One region of the Gallaecimonas pentaromativorans genome, then DNA from elsewhere that is predicted to be linked to it. Evidence: predicted binding sites of a transcription regulator. Region 1 holds the regulator's gene; the other holds the start of a gene.
What was found. Region 1 encodes ArgR, which controls arginine synthesis, uptake and breakdown. Its sites were predicted from a motif close to ANTGAATAAAAATACANT; they were not measured.
Positions count from the first base shown of each region.

Region 2: the regulator ArgR is predicted to act here: its motif matches at 2,698-2,715, upstream of argC (N-acetyl-gamma-glutamyl-phosphate reductase).

Region 1 covers NZ_RJUL01000001.1:457,828-465,232, reverse strand. Annotated here, with positions in the region: gene acnB (bifunctional aconitate hydratase 2/2-methylisocitrate dehydratase) at 1-1,884, shown strand, start outside; gene EDC28_RS02140 (hypothetical protein) at 2,041-2,343, shown strand; gene EDC28_RS02135 (YacL family protein) at 2,376-2,729, shown strand; gene EDC28_RS02130 (P-II family nitrogen regulator) at 2,866-3,204, shown strand; gene EDC28_RS02125 (ammonium transporter) at 3,244-4,497, shown strand; gene argR (transcriptional regulator ArgR) at 4,542-5,000, opposite strand; gene EDC28_RS02115 (transporter substrate-binding domain-containing protein) at 5,130-5,888, shown strand; gene mdh (malate dehydrogenase) at 6,011-6,952, shown strand; gene ispB (octaprenyl diphosphate synthase) at 7,052-7,405, opposite strand, start outside.
Region 2 covers NZ_RJUL01000008.1:21,017-28,421, reverse strand. Annotated here, with positions in the region: gene EDC28_RS14690 (ornithine carbamoyltransferase) at 1-766, opposite strand, end outside; gene argB (acetylglutamate kinase) at 774-1,523, opposite strand; gene argC (N-acetyl-gamma-glutamyl-phosphate reductase) at 1,520-2,536, opposite strand; gene argE (acetylornithine deacetylase) at 2,771-3,913, shown strand; gene EDC28_RS14670 (TerC family protein) at 3,953-4,702, shown strand; gene EDC28_RS14665 (2-hydroxyacid dehydrogenase) at 4,699-5,616, shown strand; gene ppc (phosphoenolpyruvate carboxylase) at 5,629-7,405, shown strand, end outside.

The sequences.
Region 1 (7,405 bases):
GTTGTGGGTACCGGTTCTTCCCGTAAATCCGCCACCAACTCCGTGCTGTGGTTCATGGGCGACGACATCCCCAACGTGCCCAACAAGCGCGCTGGCGGTGTCTGCCTGGGCGGCAAGATTGCCCCGATCTTCTTCAACACCATGGAAGATGCCGGCGCTCTGCCCATCGAAGTGGACGTCTCCAAACTGGAGATGGGCGATGTCATCGACATCCTGCCCTATGAAGGCAAAATCGTTCGCCACGACAGCGGCGAAGTGCTGGCCCAGTTCGAACTGAAAACCGACGTGTTGCTGGACGAAGTGCGCGCCGGCGGCCGTATTCCGCTGATCATCGGCCGTGGCCTGACCGACAAGGCCCGCGAAGCCCTGGGTCTGGGTCACTCCACCGAATTCCGCCGCGCTGCTGCCGTGCAAGAGTCCAACAAGGGTTACACCCTGGCCCAGAAAATGGTCGGTAAAGCCTGTGGCGTTAAGGGCGTGCGCCCCGGTCAGTACTGCGAGCCGAAGATGACCACCGTTGGCTCCCAGGACACCACCGGTCCCATGACCCGTGACGAACTCAAAGACCTGGCCTGCCTGGGCTTTAGTGCCGATCTCACCATGCAGTCCTTCTGCCACACCGCTGCTTATCCCAAGCCGGTTGACGTCGAGACCCACCACACTCTGCCCGACTTCATCATGAACCGTGGCGGCGTGTCCCTGCGCCCCGGTGACGGTGTTATCCACTCCTGGCTGAACCGCATGCTGCTGCCCGACACCGTCGGCACCGGCGGTGACTCCCACACCCGTTTCCCCATCGGCATTTCCTTCCCGGCCGGCTCCGGCCTGGTGGCTTTTGCCGCGGCTACCGGCGTTATGCCCCTGGATATGCCTGAGTCTGTGCTGGTGCGCTTCAAAGGCGAAATGCAGCCTGGCATCACCCTGCGCGACTTGGTGCATGCCATCCCTTACGCCGCCATCCAGAAGGGCCTGCTGACCGTTGAGAAGCAAGGCAAGAAAAACGCCTTCTCCGGCCGCGTACTGGAGATCGAAGGTCTGCCGACCCTGAAGGTTGAACAAGCCTTCGAACTGGCTGATGCCACCGCCGAGCGTTCTGCTGCCGGCTGTACCATCAAGCTGGATAAAGAGCCGATCATCGAGTACCTGAACTCCAACATCGTCATGCTCAAGTGGATGATCAGCGAAGGTTACGGTGACCGCCGCACCATCGAGCGCCGCATCACCGCCATGGAAGAGTGGATCGCCAACCCCGAGCTGATGGAAGCCGATGCCGACGCCGAATACGCCGAGATCATCGAAATCGATCTGGCCGACATCAAAGAGCCTATCCTCTGCGCGCCGAACGACCCGGACGATGCCCGTCTGTTGTCTACCGTTGCCGGTGAGAGCATCGACGAGGTGTTCATCGGTTCCTGTATGACCAACATCGGCCACTTCCGTGCCGCCGGTAAACTGCTGAACAACTTCAGCGGCCAACTGGAAACTCGCCTGTGGATCGCGCCGCCCACCAAAATGGACCGCGACCAGCTGACCGAAGAAGGCTACTACAGCATCTTCGGCCGCTCCGGTGCCCGCATCGAGATCCCCGGTTGCTCCCTGTGTATGGGTAACCAGGCCCGGGTAGGCGATAACACTACTGTGGTGTCCACCTCTACCCGGAACTTCCCGAACCGTCTGGGTAAAGGGGCCAATGTGTTCCTGGCCTCTGCCGAGCTGGCTGCTGTTGCCGCCATCCTGGGTAAACTGCCGACGCCGGCCGAATACCTGCAGTATGCCCGTGAGCTGGACGCCACCGCGGCCGACACTTACCGCTACCTGAACTTCGACCAATTGGCGCAATACACCAAGAAGGCTGACGAAGTGATCATCCAAGCCGCTGTCTAAGCGCCGGTGATGATAAAAAGCCCCGCTCAAGCGGGGCTTTTTTATGGCCAGGCGCCACTGTTTGCTTAACGGAAACGGGCCGTTTCAGAAGCGGGGCGGGACTTTTATAGGGAAATACGATAGAATACACACCGTTAGTAAGAAAAAGGAGATTGAATGAAGCTGTACAAAAGCTTACCCGCCCTCTTTATTTTGGCCTCGGCCAGCCTCTTTGCCCGCGAGATGCAACCGGAAGATGTACTCGACGTTATGGCAAGCGGCACCATCAAACCCTTCGATGAATTGCACGACAACCTGCTGGCCGCTTTTCCTGGTGCTCGCATCAAAGCGGCAGAATTGCTGCAGGTAGAGGATGACTACCATTATCGGCTGCATATCCGCGACCATGCCGAGCAAACCCATCAGGTACTGATGGACGCCGCCAGCGGCATTATCCTTGGCGCCTGCCAGAGCGCCTAATACAATGTGCCTCCTTTATTCGGGGAGCCGCCATGGAATACCAGTTCAGACTCAACCCTTTTGATGGCCGCCATCAAATTCAAATGGAATACGGCTTCGAGGCCATGGGCCGCTTTATTGAAGACGAGCTGGGCACTGACAAGGCCAAGATCAGCACTCTTATCGCCCGCCTTCAGCAAGGCCGGGATCTGCGTTTTGAGGGGCATGAGTGGGCGTTGGTTGTCGAGCAGGGCGAGCTGAGCGTGCTGCATCACCGCCTGGACCACAACGAAGTGGACCTAGACCCTGACTTGGCCCTGGATGACGCCGATGCCAGCAGCCATTGCGGCCTGGAAGATGGCTTGCTGTTGTTACAGGCTTGGTTGGATTTTGTTGCACCACTTTAGTGCATTAGCGTTCCCTGCTGGTGCGTTAATTTCCTCCCTCACCGTACGTTTTTTCCTAATTAATTGATCTTGAATCGCTTTTCCTGTTGGCACGGGCTTTGAAGTAGTCCAGCAAAGTCAACAAGGAGGAAAGGCGATGAAAAAGGTCACCGCCATTATCAAGCCCTTCAAACTCGATGACGTCCGTGAAGCCCTGACTGAAGCCGGGGTTCATGGTCTCACCGTGAGCGAAGTGCGCGGCTTCGGCCGCCAACGCGGCCATACCGAGCTGTACCGGGGCGCCGAATACCGTATTGATTTCCTGCCTAAGGTGCAGTTGGACATCCTAGTGACGGCCAGTCAGGTCGATCTGGTGATTGATGCCATCCTCAAGGCGGCCCAAACCGGCAAGGTGGGCGACGGTAAGATCTGGGTGCAAGACCTGGAAACCGTGGTTCGTATCCGCACAGAAGAGCGTGACGAAGACGCCATCTAAGCTCGTCCCCCAAACGAGAATAATTTTTAGGAGAGGATAATGGATCAACCATCAGTACAAATAGCCTACGCGCTCGACACCTTTTACCTGTTGGTATCGGGCGCTTTCGTGATGTGGATGGCAGCCGGTTTCGCCATGCTCGAAGCGGGGCTGGTGCGCGCCAAAAATACCACCGAGATCCTGACCAAAAACGCCGTGCTGTTTGCTGTTGCCTGCGTGATGTACATGATCTGCGGTTACAACATCATGTATCCGGGCGAAGCGGTTAACAGCTTCTGGCCTGGTATCAGCTTCCTTATCGGTGGCGACCACAGTGCGGAGCTGGTACTCAAGGGCGGCGACGATGCCCCGGTTTACTCCCACATGGCCGACTTCTTCTTCCAGGTGGTGTTTGTGGCTACCGCCATGTCGGTGGTATCCGGCGCCGTGGCCGAACGGATGAAGCTGTGGGTGTTCCTGGCTTTTTCCGTGGTGCTGACCGGCTTTATCTACCCCATTGAAGGTTTCTGGAAGTGGGGCGGCGGCTTCCTCGATGCCATGGGCTTTGCCGACTTCGCCGGTTCCGGCGTGGTGCACTTGACCGGCGCTTCTGCCGCCCTGGCTGGTGTGCTGCTGCTGGGTGCCCGTAAAGGCAAATACGGCAAGAACGGCGAGATTAACGCCATTCCCGGTTCCAACCTGCCGCTGGCCACCCTGGGTATGTTTATCCTGTGGCTGGGCTGGTTCGGCTTTAACGGTGGCTCGGAGCTGAAAGTCTCCAACGTCGAAGAAGCCAACGCTGTGGCCAAGGTATTCGTAAACACCAATATGGCCGCTGCCGGTGGCCTTCTGGCCGCGCTTATCACTGCCAAGCTGCTGTTCGGTAAAGCGGATCTGACCATGGCCATCAACGGTGCCTTGGCTGGCCTGGTTGCCATTACTGCCGAGCCTCTGGCCCCGAGCCCGCTGCTGGCTACCGTTATCGGTGTGATTGGTGGTGTGCTGGTGGTGTTCTCCGTTATCGGCCTGGACAAGCTGCGCGTCGACGACCCGGTGGGTGCCATCTCCGTGCACGGTACCGTGGGCATTTGGGGTGTGCTGGCGGTGCCGCTGAGCAACGCCGAAGCCACCTTCAAGGTGCAGCTGATCGGTGCGGCGAGCATCTTCCTGTGGGTATTCGTTACATCCTTTATCGTCTGGTTCGTCCTCAAGAAAATCATTGGCCTGCGGGTCAGCGAAGAGGAAGAGTACGAGGGTGTGGACATGGCCGAATGCGGTATGGAAGCCTACCCCGAGTTCAAGATCAGTAAATAAGCAAAAAGGGCGCCTGAGCGCCCTTTTCTTACGACCTGTCAGGGTTACCTGAACAGGTCGTTGATCATTTTCAGGGTATCCCGAATATGGCTGATACGGGTGGGGATCACCATGATGGTGTCATCGCCCGCTATGGTGCCCATGATGCCGTCGGCCTTGGTGAACGAGTCCAACAGCCTGGCGATCAGCTGGGCCGAGCCGGGGCTGGTCTGGATAACGATCATCGACTCGTTGTGGTCGATATCGACAACCAGGTTTTTCAGCTGGCTGCTGGCGGTGGGAACCCCCAACTCGGCGGGCAGGCAATAGACCATTTCCTGGCGGGCATTGCGGGTACGCACCGCGCCGAATTTGGTCAACATGCGGGATACTTTGGATTGGCTGATGTTGTCGAATCCCTGAGCCTGCAAAGCAGAGACAATCTCGCTTTGAGAGCCGCAACGTTCTTCCTTGAGAAGTTGTTTAAAGGATTTGACCAGCGCTTCTTGGTTGCTTTGAGTCATTGGCTTGTCTGCATAATCATGCACAAACGACATGGTAGCATGGGATGCCTGCTTTGGCAGCTTGCATACATGGGCGTTCGCTGTCAGTCTTGGTGGCAATATTGAGGTAGGGAGCGGTTGTTTAAGGTGATGCGCAAGGCGGTTTGGCTTGGCCTGTTGTACTGTTGCACCTGGGGCCTGGCCGCAGCCGATGAGGTTTCCGGCGCCGGCAGACCGCTGGTATTCGGTACCGAGGCAACCTATCCACCCTTCGAATACAGGGACGATGCCAGCCAGTTGGTAGGTATCGATATTGATGTTGCTCATGCCGTATGTGAGTTGCTGCAGCGTCCCTGCATCATTATTGAGCACCCCTTCGACAGCCTTCTGGACGAACTGGAAGACGGCGAACTGGACGCGGTGATCGCCGCCCTGGATATCTCCTCCCGCTACGACAATAGCATCCGCTTTTCAGACCCCTACTACCGTAACAGCGCCGTCTATGTGACCCTGAAAGACGCAACAGATCGTTACGCCAAGTCGGGGTATATCGGGGTGCAAAATGGCTCCAGCCATCAGCAATACCTGATTGACCAGCGCCAGTGGCAGCTGACCAGTTATGACGACCTCAATGGCGCCTTGAACGAGCTGAGGGCAGGGCGGATCTCGGCCATTTTTGTTGATGCGGCTGTGGCCAATGCCTGGCTTTCTGACCCTGCAAACAAAGACTTACGTTTAATGGGTAGCCCTATCCGCGATCTTCGCTACTTCGGCAGGGGCATGGGTATTGCTCTTTCGCGGGGCGAGCGCAGCGATGCCTTGCTCGATGCCATCAACAAGGCCCTTGCCAAGTTGCGCGAAGATAAATCCCTCGATCACATTCTTTCCCATTACCTGCAAGTTCACTGACGTTTACCGCCCCAGACCTCTTTGGCGCCGTAACCACTGGCTTGGCATAATTGTTTTTTAACCCTTGTTGAGCTAAGGTGCTGCCCACACCTGAACAGGTCAGACACAAGGGAGATAATGCGATGAAAGTAGCCGTACTTGGCGCCGCCGGTGGTATCGGTCAGGCCCTGTCTTTGCTGCTCAAGACCCAACTGCCCGCCGGTTCCGAACTGGCACTGTATGACGTAGCCCCGGTTGTTCCCGGTGTTGCCGTTGATCTGAGCCACATTCCGACCGCCGTTAAGGTCGAAGGCTTTGGGCAGGAAAAACTGGCCGACGCCCTGACTGGCGCCGATGTCGTTCTGATCCCCGCCGGCGTACCTCGTAAGCCTGGCATGGACCGCTCCGATCTTTTCAACGTTAACGCTGGCATCGTTCGCGCTCTGGTAGAAGCCATTGCCGACAACTGCCCCAAAGCGTTGGTTGGTATCATCACCAACCCGGTTAACACCACTGTTGCCATCGCTGCCGAAGTGCTCAAAGCCAAAGGCGTTTACGATGCCAAGCGCCTGTTCGGTGTGACTACCCTGGACGTTATCCGCGCCGAGACCTTTATCGGTGAAAAACTGGGTAAAAACCCTGCCGACGTGCACATCAATGTCATTGGTGGCCACTCCGGCGTGACCATCCTGCCGCTGCTGTCTCAAGTAGAAGGCCTGGAACTGTCTGCTGACGAAACCGCTGCCATGACCAAGCGTATTCAAAACGCCGGTACCGAAGTGGTTGAAGCCAAGGCCGGTGGCGGCTCCGCTACCCTGTCTATGGGCCAAGCGGCTGCCCGTTTTGGCCTGTCGCTGATCCGTGGTCTGCAAGGCGAAGCCAACGTAGTTGAGTGCGCCTATGTAGAAGGCGGCTCCGAGCACGCCCGTTTCTTCGCTCAGCCGGTTCGTCTGGGCAAAAACGGTGTAGAAGAAGTGCTGGGCTACGGTGAGCTGTCTGCTTTCGAGCAAGGCGCTCTGGATAGCGCTCTGGCTACCCTTAAAGGTGACATCACCCTGGGTGAAGAATTCGTTACCGGCAAATAAGCCGCACGAATTCAAAAAAAGGGAGCCATTGGCTCCCTTTTTTAATGCCGTCAAACCACAAAAAAAGGCCCCGAAGGGCCTTTTTTCTCTAGCAGCTATTTAGCTTTTGCGTTCTACCGCCACCTTGGCCAGGCCAATCAGCGCTTCCTTGTAGGGGCTGTCGGGAATGGCGGCCAGGGCGCTGATCGCCTTGTCCGATTCTTCCAGGGCGCGCTGGTAGGTGTAGTCGAGGGAGCCCAGACGGCGCATGCAGCCTTGCACCAGTTCGAGTTTGTCGCGGCCATCGCCTTGCTCAATGGCTTGGCGGATCATGGCGGACTCTTCGGCGTTACCGTTATGCATGGCATGGAGCAGCGGCAGGGTGGGCTTACCCTCGGCCAGGTCATCCCCCAGGTTTTTACCCAGTTCGTCGGCGTCCGCTTCGTAATCGAGCAGGTCGTCAATCAGCTGGAA
Region 2 (7,405 bases), on a different contig from region 1:
GGTAGGCGGGCAGGCAGTGCATGAAGGCCTTGGCCCCGGATTTTTTCATCATCTCGCTGTTCACCTGGTAAGGCAGGAAGGTGCGCAGCACCTCTTCCGGATCCTTGTCGTCCCCCATGGAGACCCAGGTGTCGGTGTAGATGGCATCTACCCCTTCCAAAGCAGCAAGGTCGTCGGTCACGGTAAAGCCGGTGGCTTCAACGATGTCCGCCGCCGGCTCACAGCCTTTGGGAGTGATAATCACCATCTCTACGCCCAACAGCTTGGACAGTATCATCAGCGATTGGGTGACATTATTACCGTCCCCCACATAAGCCAGCTTCACCCCTTCAAGCTTGCCGAACACCTCGTACAGGCTCAGCATGTCGGCCAGGGCCTGGCAGGGGTGGTAACGGTCAGACAGGGCGTTGATCACCGACACCGAGCCTTTGTCCGCCAGCTCATCGATGGTGGTCTGGCTGAAGGTACGGGCCACGATGCAGTCCACCCAGCACGACAGGTTCTGGGCAAAATCCCCCACCGGCTCACGCTTGCCCAGGGCGCCATGGTTCTGGTCAAGATAGACCACAAAGGCGCCCAACTGCTGGGCACCCAGCTCGAAGGTGACCCGGGTGCGCAGGGAGGGCTTTTCAAAAATCATCGCCACCGACTTGCCGGCCAGGGCCTGGGCGTAGTCGGCCGGCTTGGCCTTGACGGTCGCCGCCTTTTGTAAAAGCGCCTTCAGTTCGCCTTCGGTCCAGTCAAAGTCTGTCAATAAGTGTTTCATGTCGTCCTCAGGGTGCTATTTGGGTGCCAAGGGCGGCGTTGCTGATGGACTGGGGGTCGCGCCAGGAGGCAAGGCGTACCGCCCGGCCCAGTTTCCCGGCGGCAAACAGCGCCGCGTCCACCTTTACCACCATGCCGCCGTTGATCACCCCGTCGGCCTTGAGGGCAGCAATATCAGCCGCCGTCAGCGACGGGAGCAGCTGTTTGTTGCCATCAAGCACGCCGGGTACGTCACTGAGCAGCACCAACTCGGCATCCAGAAGTTCGGCCACCTTGGCCGCCGCTTCATCAGCATTGATATTCAAAAGATCCCCGCCTTTGCTGGCAGCAATGGAGCTCACCACCGGGATGAACCCGCCTTGCAGCAACAACGACAGCAGGGTGTCGGAACCTTCGGTGAGTACGCCCACGGCGCCCCACTCTTCCCCGGCCGGCTCGGCAAAGGCGATGCCGTCGGCCAGGGACAGGCCCACCGGTTCACCGCCTAAGGCGCGCATCTTGGCGGCCAGGGTTTTGTTGATTTCACCGGCCAGGGTGCCCACCACCAGTGGCAGGCTGGCGGCATCGGTAATGCGCTTGCCGTTGAACTTACGAGGCTCGATACCGGCTTGCTTAAGCACTTGGTCAACCCGGTCACCACCGCCGTGCACCAGCACCACCGGGCGGTCTTTGACGGCCACCAGGGCACTGAGCAGGCTTTCCAGGGCTTGGCCGGCGTCCAGTACGGCGCCGCCGATTTTCACTACCAGCGGCTTCATAAGGCCTCCCAACCGTAGCCCGGCAGCGGCCGGAGCTTGAATCCAAAGTGCGTATTTATGCACTCAACTGCCTGGCTTGCCGCGCCCTTGAGCAGGTTGTCGATGGCAGACGACAGCACCACCAGGTTGCGGGTCTCGTCTACCGCCCAGCCGATTTGTGCATAAGGGGTATAGGCCACGTTCTTGATGGCTGGGGATTTTTCCCGAAGATTGCCGGTCAGCTGTACCGACGGATGCTCGCCGTAGCAGTCGTTGTAGAGCGCATCCAGCTGGCCCTGGGTGGTACCGGCCTTCACCGGCACCGTGATGGTCGCCAGGATGCCGCGGTCAAAGGCGCCCAGGTGCGGGGTAAAGATAAGGTCGCAGCCCAGGTGCTGGGCAATTTCCGGCTGGTGGCGATGGCCAAGCACCCCATAGGCGCTCAAGCTCACCTCGCAAAACTGGGTGTGGGGCTTATTGGATTTACCGGCACCGGATACACCGCTGACCGCATTGATAATGGGCAGGCCATCAATCAGGCCCGCTTTCATCAGCGGCTTGAGGGCCAGCAGGCTGGCGGTGGGGTAACAGCCAGGGGCGGCAATCAGGCGGCTTTTTTTGATGGCATCATCGTTCCAGCCCACCAGGCCGTAAACGGCGCCGGCCAGCAGATCCTTTGAGGGGTGCTCGAAGCCGTACCATTTGGGATAAGCTGAGGCGTCCAGACGAAAGCCGCCGGACAGATCCACGATCAGCGCGTCGCTGTGCCTGACCAAATCCGGCACCAGTTCGGCAGAAGCTTCATGGGGGGTGGCCAGCAGGATCACCTGGGCGTCTTTGGCGGCAGCCAGGATGGCCTCGAGGTTGCCGTCTTCAATCACGCCCTTGATGCCCAAAGGCAGCGGCTCACCGGCATTTTTGGAGCCGGCGGAGGCAAAGACATGGCCGAGTTTCAGCTGGGGATGGGAGGTAACCAGTTTGCACAGTTCCTGGCCTGTGTAACCGGCGCCACCAATAATAAGGGTTTTCAACATGGCAACAGCTCTCAAGAATCAATGACACCAAGTCTAGATGAGCAGTAGTGAAGCCTGATGCAACGCGCCTGCTCCCGGGCAGGCTTTAAAAAAGCGGTCCCGGATTCAATGGAATACGCAGTTGTATCGTCGCATCGGTTGAAACATTTTTATCCCTGGATGGTGGATTTTAATTCAATGCTCGATAGACTACCCAAACCTAAATTTTAATGCAACACCACCGGGAATTTATTCATGCAGAAATTACCCTCTCTGGCGCAGATGTTTAACCGGTTGCTGACCCTGCCTTCGGTGTCTGCCACCGATCCGGCGCTGGATACCGGCAACAAGGCGGTGATCGAGCAATTGGCCCAGTGGTGCGAGACTCTGGGCTTTAAGGTGACCTTGCAGCCGGTGGGCCACAACAAGTTAAACCTGTGGGCCGAGCTGGGCAGTGGCCCTGGCGGCCTGCTGCTGGCAGGCCATGCCGACACCGTGCCCTTCGACGAGGGCCGGTGGAATAAAAATCCACTGGCGATGACCGAAGCCGACGGCAAATGGTTTGGCCTGGGCGCCACCGACATGAAGGGCTTTTTCGCCTTGGTATTGGCGGCCCTGGAGGGCATGGACTTGAGCCAACTCAAGGCGCCGCTGCGCATCGCCGCCACCGCCGATGAAGAAACCTCCATGGAAGGGGCCCGCCGCTTGGCCGAGGCCGCGCCGTTCAGCCCGGCCCTGACCCTGGTGGGGGAGCCAACCGAGCTCAAACCCATCGGCCGCCACAAGGGCCATATCAGCGCCGGTATCCGCATTACCGGCAAGAGTGGCCATTCATCAGACCCCGGCGCCGGCCTTAACGCCATGGAGCTGATGCACGGCGTGCTGGGCGATTTGATTGTGCTCAAACAGGAGCTGGCCGAGCGCTACTGCGACCATCACTTCGCGGTGCCCTACCCGACCCTGAACCTCGGCCACATCCACGGCGGCGACAACGCCAACCGCATCTGCGGCTGCTGCGAGCTGCATATCGACATGCGCCCGCTGCCGGGCATGAGCATTCCCGAATTAGAAGGGCTTTTAAAAGAAAAGCTGTCAAATGTAGAAAAAGCACATCCCGGCGCCTTGCAGTGGCAGCACCTGCACGAACCTTGCCCGGCCTTTGTCAGCCCGGATGGGCCCTGGAAAGACGAAGTCAGCCGGTTGCTGGGCCAACCGGTGGAAACCGCCAACTACGCCACCGAAGCCCCCTTCTTTGCCAGCCTGGGCAGCGAGGTGCTGGTGCTGGGCCCAGGCTCCATCCGCCAGGCCCATCAACCCGACGAGTTTATGGCCATGGATCAGATAGGCCCGGCCATGGAACTGGTGCAAGGCATGGTCAAGCGGCTGTGTCTCACGTAACATCGGGGAAGCGTTGTCATTTAACAACAGGTTTACATCATGGAATGGTTAACCGATCCCAGCGCCTGGGCCGCCTTGGCGACCCTGACCCTGCTTGAGATCGTCCTTGGCATCGACAACATCATTTTTATCTCGGTGCTGGTAGGCAGGCTGCCCGAGCAGCAACGGCAAAAAGGGCGCCTGCTTGGCCTGGGATTGGCCATGCTGACCCGCATCTTGTTGCTGCTGAGCCTGTCTTGGGTGATGGGGCTGACCAGCCCCTGGTTTCAGATTGGCGATTTCGCGGTGACCGGCCGCGACAGCATCCTTATTCTCGGCGGACTCTTCCTTATCTGGAAAAGCACCCATGAGATCCACAACAGCCTGGAGGGCGAGCAAGAGAGCCACGAAGCCCCCAAGTCTGCCGCCTTTGCCGCCACCCTGGTGCAAATTGCCATTATCGATATCGTCTTTTCCCTGGACTCGGTGATCACCGCCGTCGGCCTTGCCAACCATATTGAGGTGATGATCATCGCTATCGTGCTGTCGGTGGTGGTGATGATGCTGGCCGCCAAGGCCATTGGCGATTTTGTCGACCGCCACCCCACCATCAAGATGCTGGCCCTGTCGTTTTTGATTCTGGTGGGCTTTACCCTCACCGGCGAAGGCTTTGGCCTGGACATCCCCAAAGGCTACGTGTACTTCGCCATGGCCTTCTCGTTGGGAGTGGAAGTGCTTAATATCCGCGCCCGCAAAGGCCGCAGCAAAGCGGTGCAACTTAGAAAACGCCAACCCGGTGATGGCGCATGAGCCTGGCATTGGTGCTGCCGGGGCGCGGCGGCGAGGGTCTGGCCAAGCGGCTAAAGGCGCTGGATGAGCAGCTGGATATTCAGCTCTGGCCCGATTGCCCCGCTCCCCAGACCGTGGCGTTTGCCGTTACCTGGCAGCCTCCCGCCGGTGCCTTGGCGCAGTTTCCCAATCTCAAGGTGGTGCAAAGCCTGGGCGCCGGGGTCGATGGCCTGGCCGCCGAGCTGCCCTCAGGGGTGACGCTGTGTCGCACCATCAGCCCCAACCTCAAAACCGATATGCGCGATTACGTGCTGCTGGCCATCCTCGCCGAGCAGCGCCAGTGGCAGGCCACGGCCAATGACCAAACCAACCAACATTGGCAGCAGCGCCATTATCGCCGGGGCGGCTGCGTCGGGGTGATGGGCCTTGGCGAGTTGGGCGGCTATGTGGCCGGCCAGCTTGCCGGCCTTGGTTTTAGCGTCAAAGGCTGGAGCCGCAGCCCCCGGCAACTGCCGGGCATCGACTGTTTTAGCGGTGAGGCGGCCCTTGGCGAGTTTCTGGCCGGGCTCGACTATCTGGTGTGCCTGCTGCCGCTGACGCCCCAAACCCAGGGGCTGATGAACAGCGCCTTTTTTGCCCGGCTCAATAGCGCCCCTTACCTTATCCATGTTGGGCGCGGCGCCCAGCTTGACGAGCAGGCCCTGCTGGCAGCCCTTGACGGCGGCCAACTGCGCGGCGCCTGCCTTGATGTGTTTATCCAAGAACCCCTACCCCGCCAGCACCCGTTTTGGCGGCATCCAACCATAACAGTCACTCCCCACAACGCCAGCATCACAAGCGGTAACGATTTGGCCAGGGTGGTCTATCAAAACTATCTTGCAATGCGCCAAGGCACGGCGCTTAACCATGTCGTGAATACGACCCTCGGTTATTGAAGGAGGATTCTCATGGCTGACCAATACGGCGCCCTGAAACGACAAGTTCACATGCTCGGCGACATGCTGGGCCAGACCATCGCCCACGATCAGGGCGAGGCTTATCTCGATCGCATCGAGGCCATTCGCCAGCTGGCCAAGGCCGCCCGCTTTGGCGACCGCGCCCGGCGCGACGAGCTGCTGGAAACCCTCACCAGCCTGCCCGACGACGAGTTGGTGCCGGTGGCCCGGGCCTTTAACCAGTTTTTGAACCTGGCCAACATCGCCGAGCAGCATTTTAGCGTCACCAATAACATGGACAGCGTCGGCCGCCGCCTCGACGAGCTGCTGGCCGGCCTTAATGCCGAGCAAAAAGCCAAGCTGCCCCAGGTGCTCAAGGAGATGGACATCGAGCTGGTGCTCACTGCCCACCCCACCGAGGTGACCCGCCGCACCCTTATCGTCAAATACGACGAGATTGCCGACTGCCTCAAGGCCCTTGAAAACCCCAACATCGGCACCAGCGAGCAGCAAAAGTGGCAAGACCGGCTGCGCCAGCTCATTGCCCAGGCCTGGCACACCAATGAAATTCGCTCCGCCCGCCCCACCCCGGTGGACGAAGCCAAATGGGGCTTTGCCACGGTAGAAAACGCCCTGTGGGACGCGGTGCCGGACTTTATCCGCCAGTGCAACGCCAAGCTGGGCCAGTTCGAGCTGGAACTGCCCTGGGAGAAAAGCCCGGTGCGCTTTGCCTCCTGGATGGGCGGCGACCGCGACGGCAACCCCAATGTGACCGCCAAAATCACCGAGCGGGTGCTGTTGCTGGCTCGCTGGACGGCGGCCGATTTGTTCCTGCGCGACATCAGCCCGCTTATCTCCGAGCTGTCCATGCATCAGGCCAATAGCGAAGTCATGGCCATGGGCGACAACAGCAAGGAGCCCTACCGGGTGGCCCTTCGCAAGGTGCGCCGCCAGCTGCGCAACACCATCGATTACATCGAGGCGACCCTGCGCGGTGAGCAGGCCGACAGCGACGACATCCTCTGGCAGGACGAGGACTTCCTCAAGCCGCTGCTGGCGGTGCACAAGAGCCTCTACGAGTGCAAGATGGAGCAAATCGCCGACGGCCCGCTGCTGGATATGATCATCCGCGCCCGCTGTTTTGGCCTGAACCTCATTCGCCTGGATATCCGCCAAGACTCGGGCCGCCACGCCGAGGCCGTAGACGAAGTAACCCGTTACCTTGGTCTGGGCTCCTACCTCGAATGGGACGAGGCCAAGCGCCAACAGTTCTTGCTGGCCGAGCTCAACTCCAAGCGGCCCCTTATTCCCCGCAACTGGCAACCGGGCGCCGACACCCAGGAGGTGCTGGACACCTTTGCAGTGGTGGCCCGCCAGCCCAAAGAGGCCTTGGGCATTTACATCATCTCCATGGCTTCGCAACCCTCGGACGTGCTGGCGGTGGCGCTGTTCTTCAAAGAAGCCGGCATGCAGTGGGCCATGCCCATAGCGCCGCTCTTTGAAACCCTGGACGATCTCAACAACGCCGCCGATGTGATAACGGCGCTGCTGGATGTGCCCTGGTACCGCGACTACGCCAACCACCACCAGGAGGTGATGATTGGCTACTCGGATTCCGCCAAGGACGCCGGGGTGATTGCCGCCGCCTGGGCCCAGTACCGGGCTCAGGAAGCGCTGGTGAACATCGGTAAGGAGCGGGGCATCAGCCTGCGGCTCTTCCACGGCCGCGGCGGCACCGTTGGCCGCGGCGGCGGCCCGGCCCAAGGAGCCATTTTGTCGCAACCGCCAG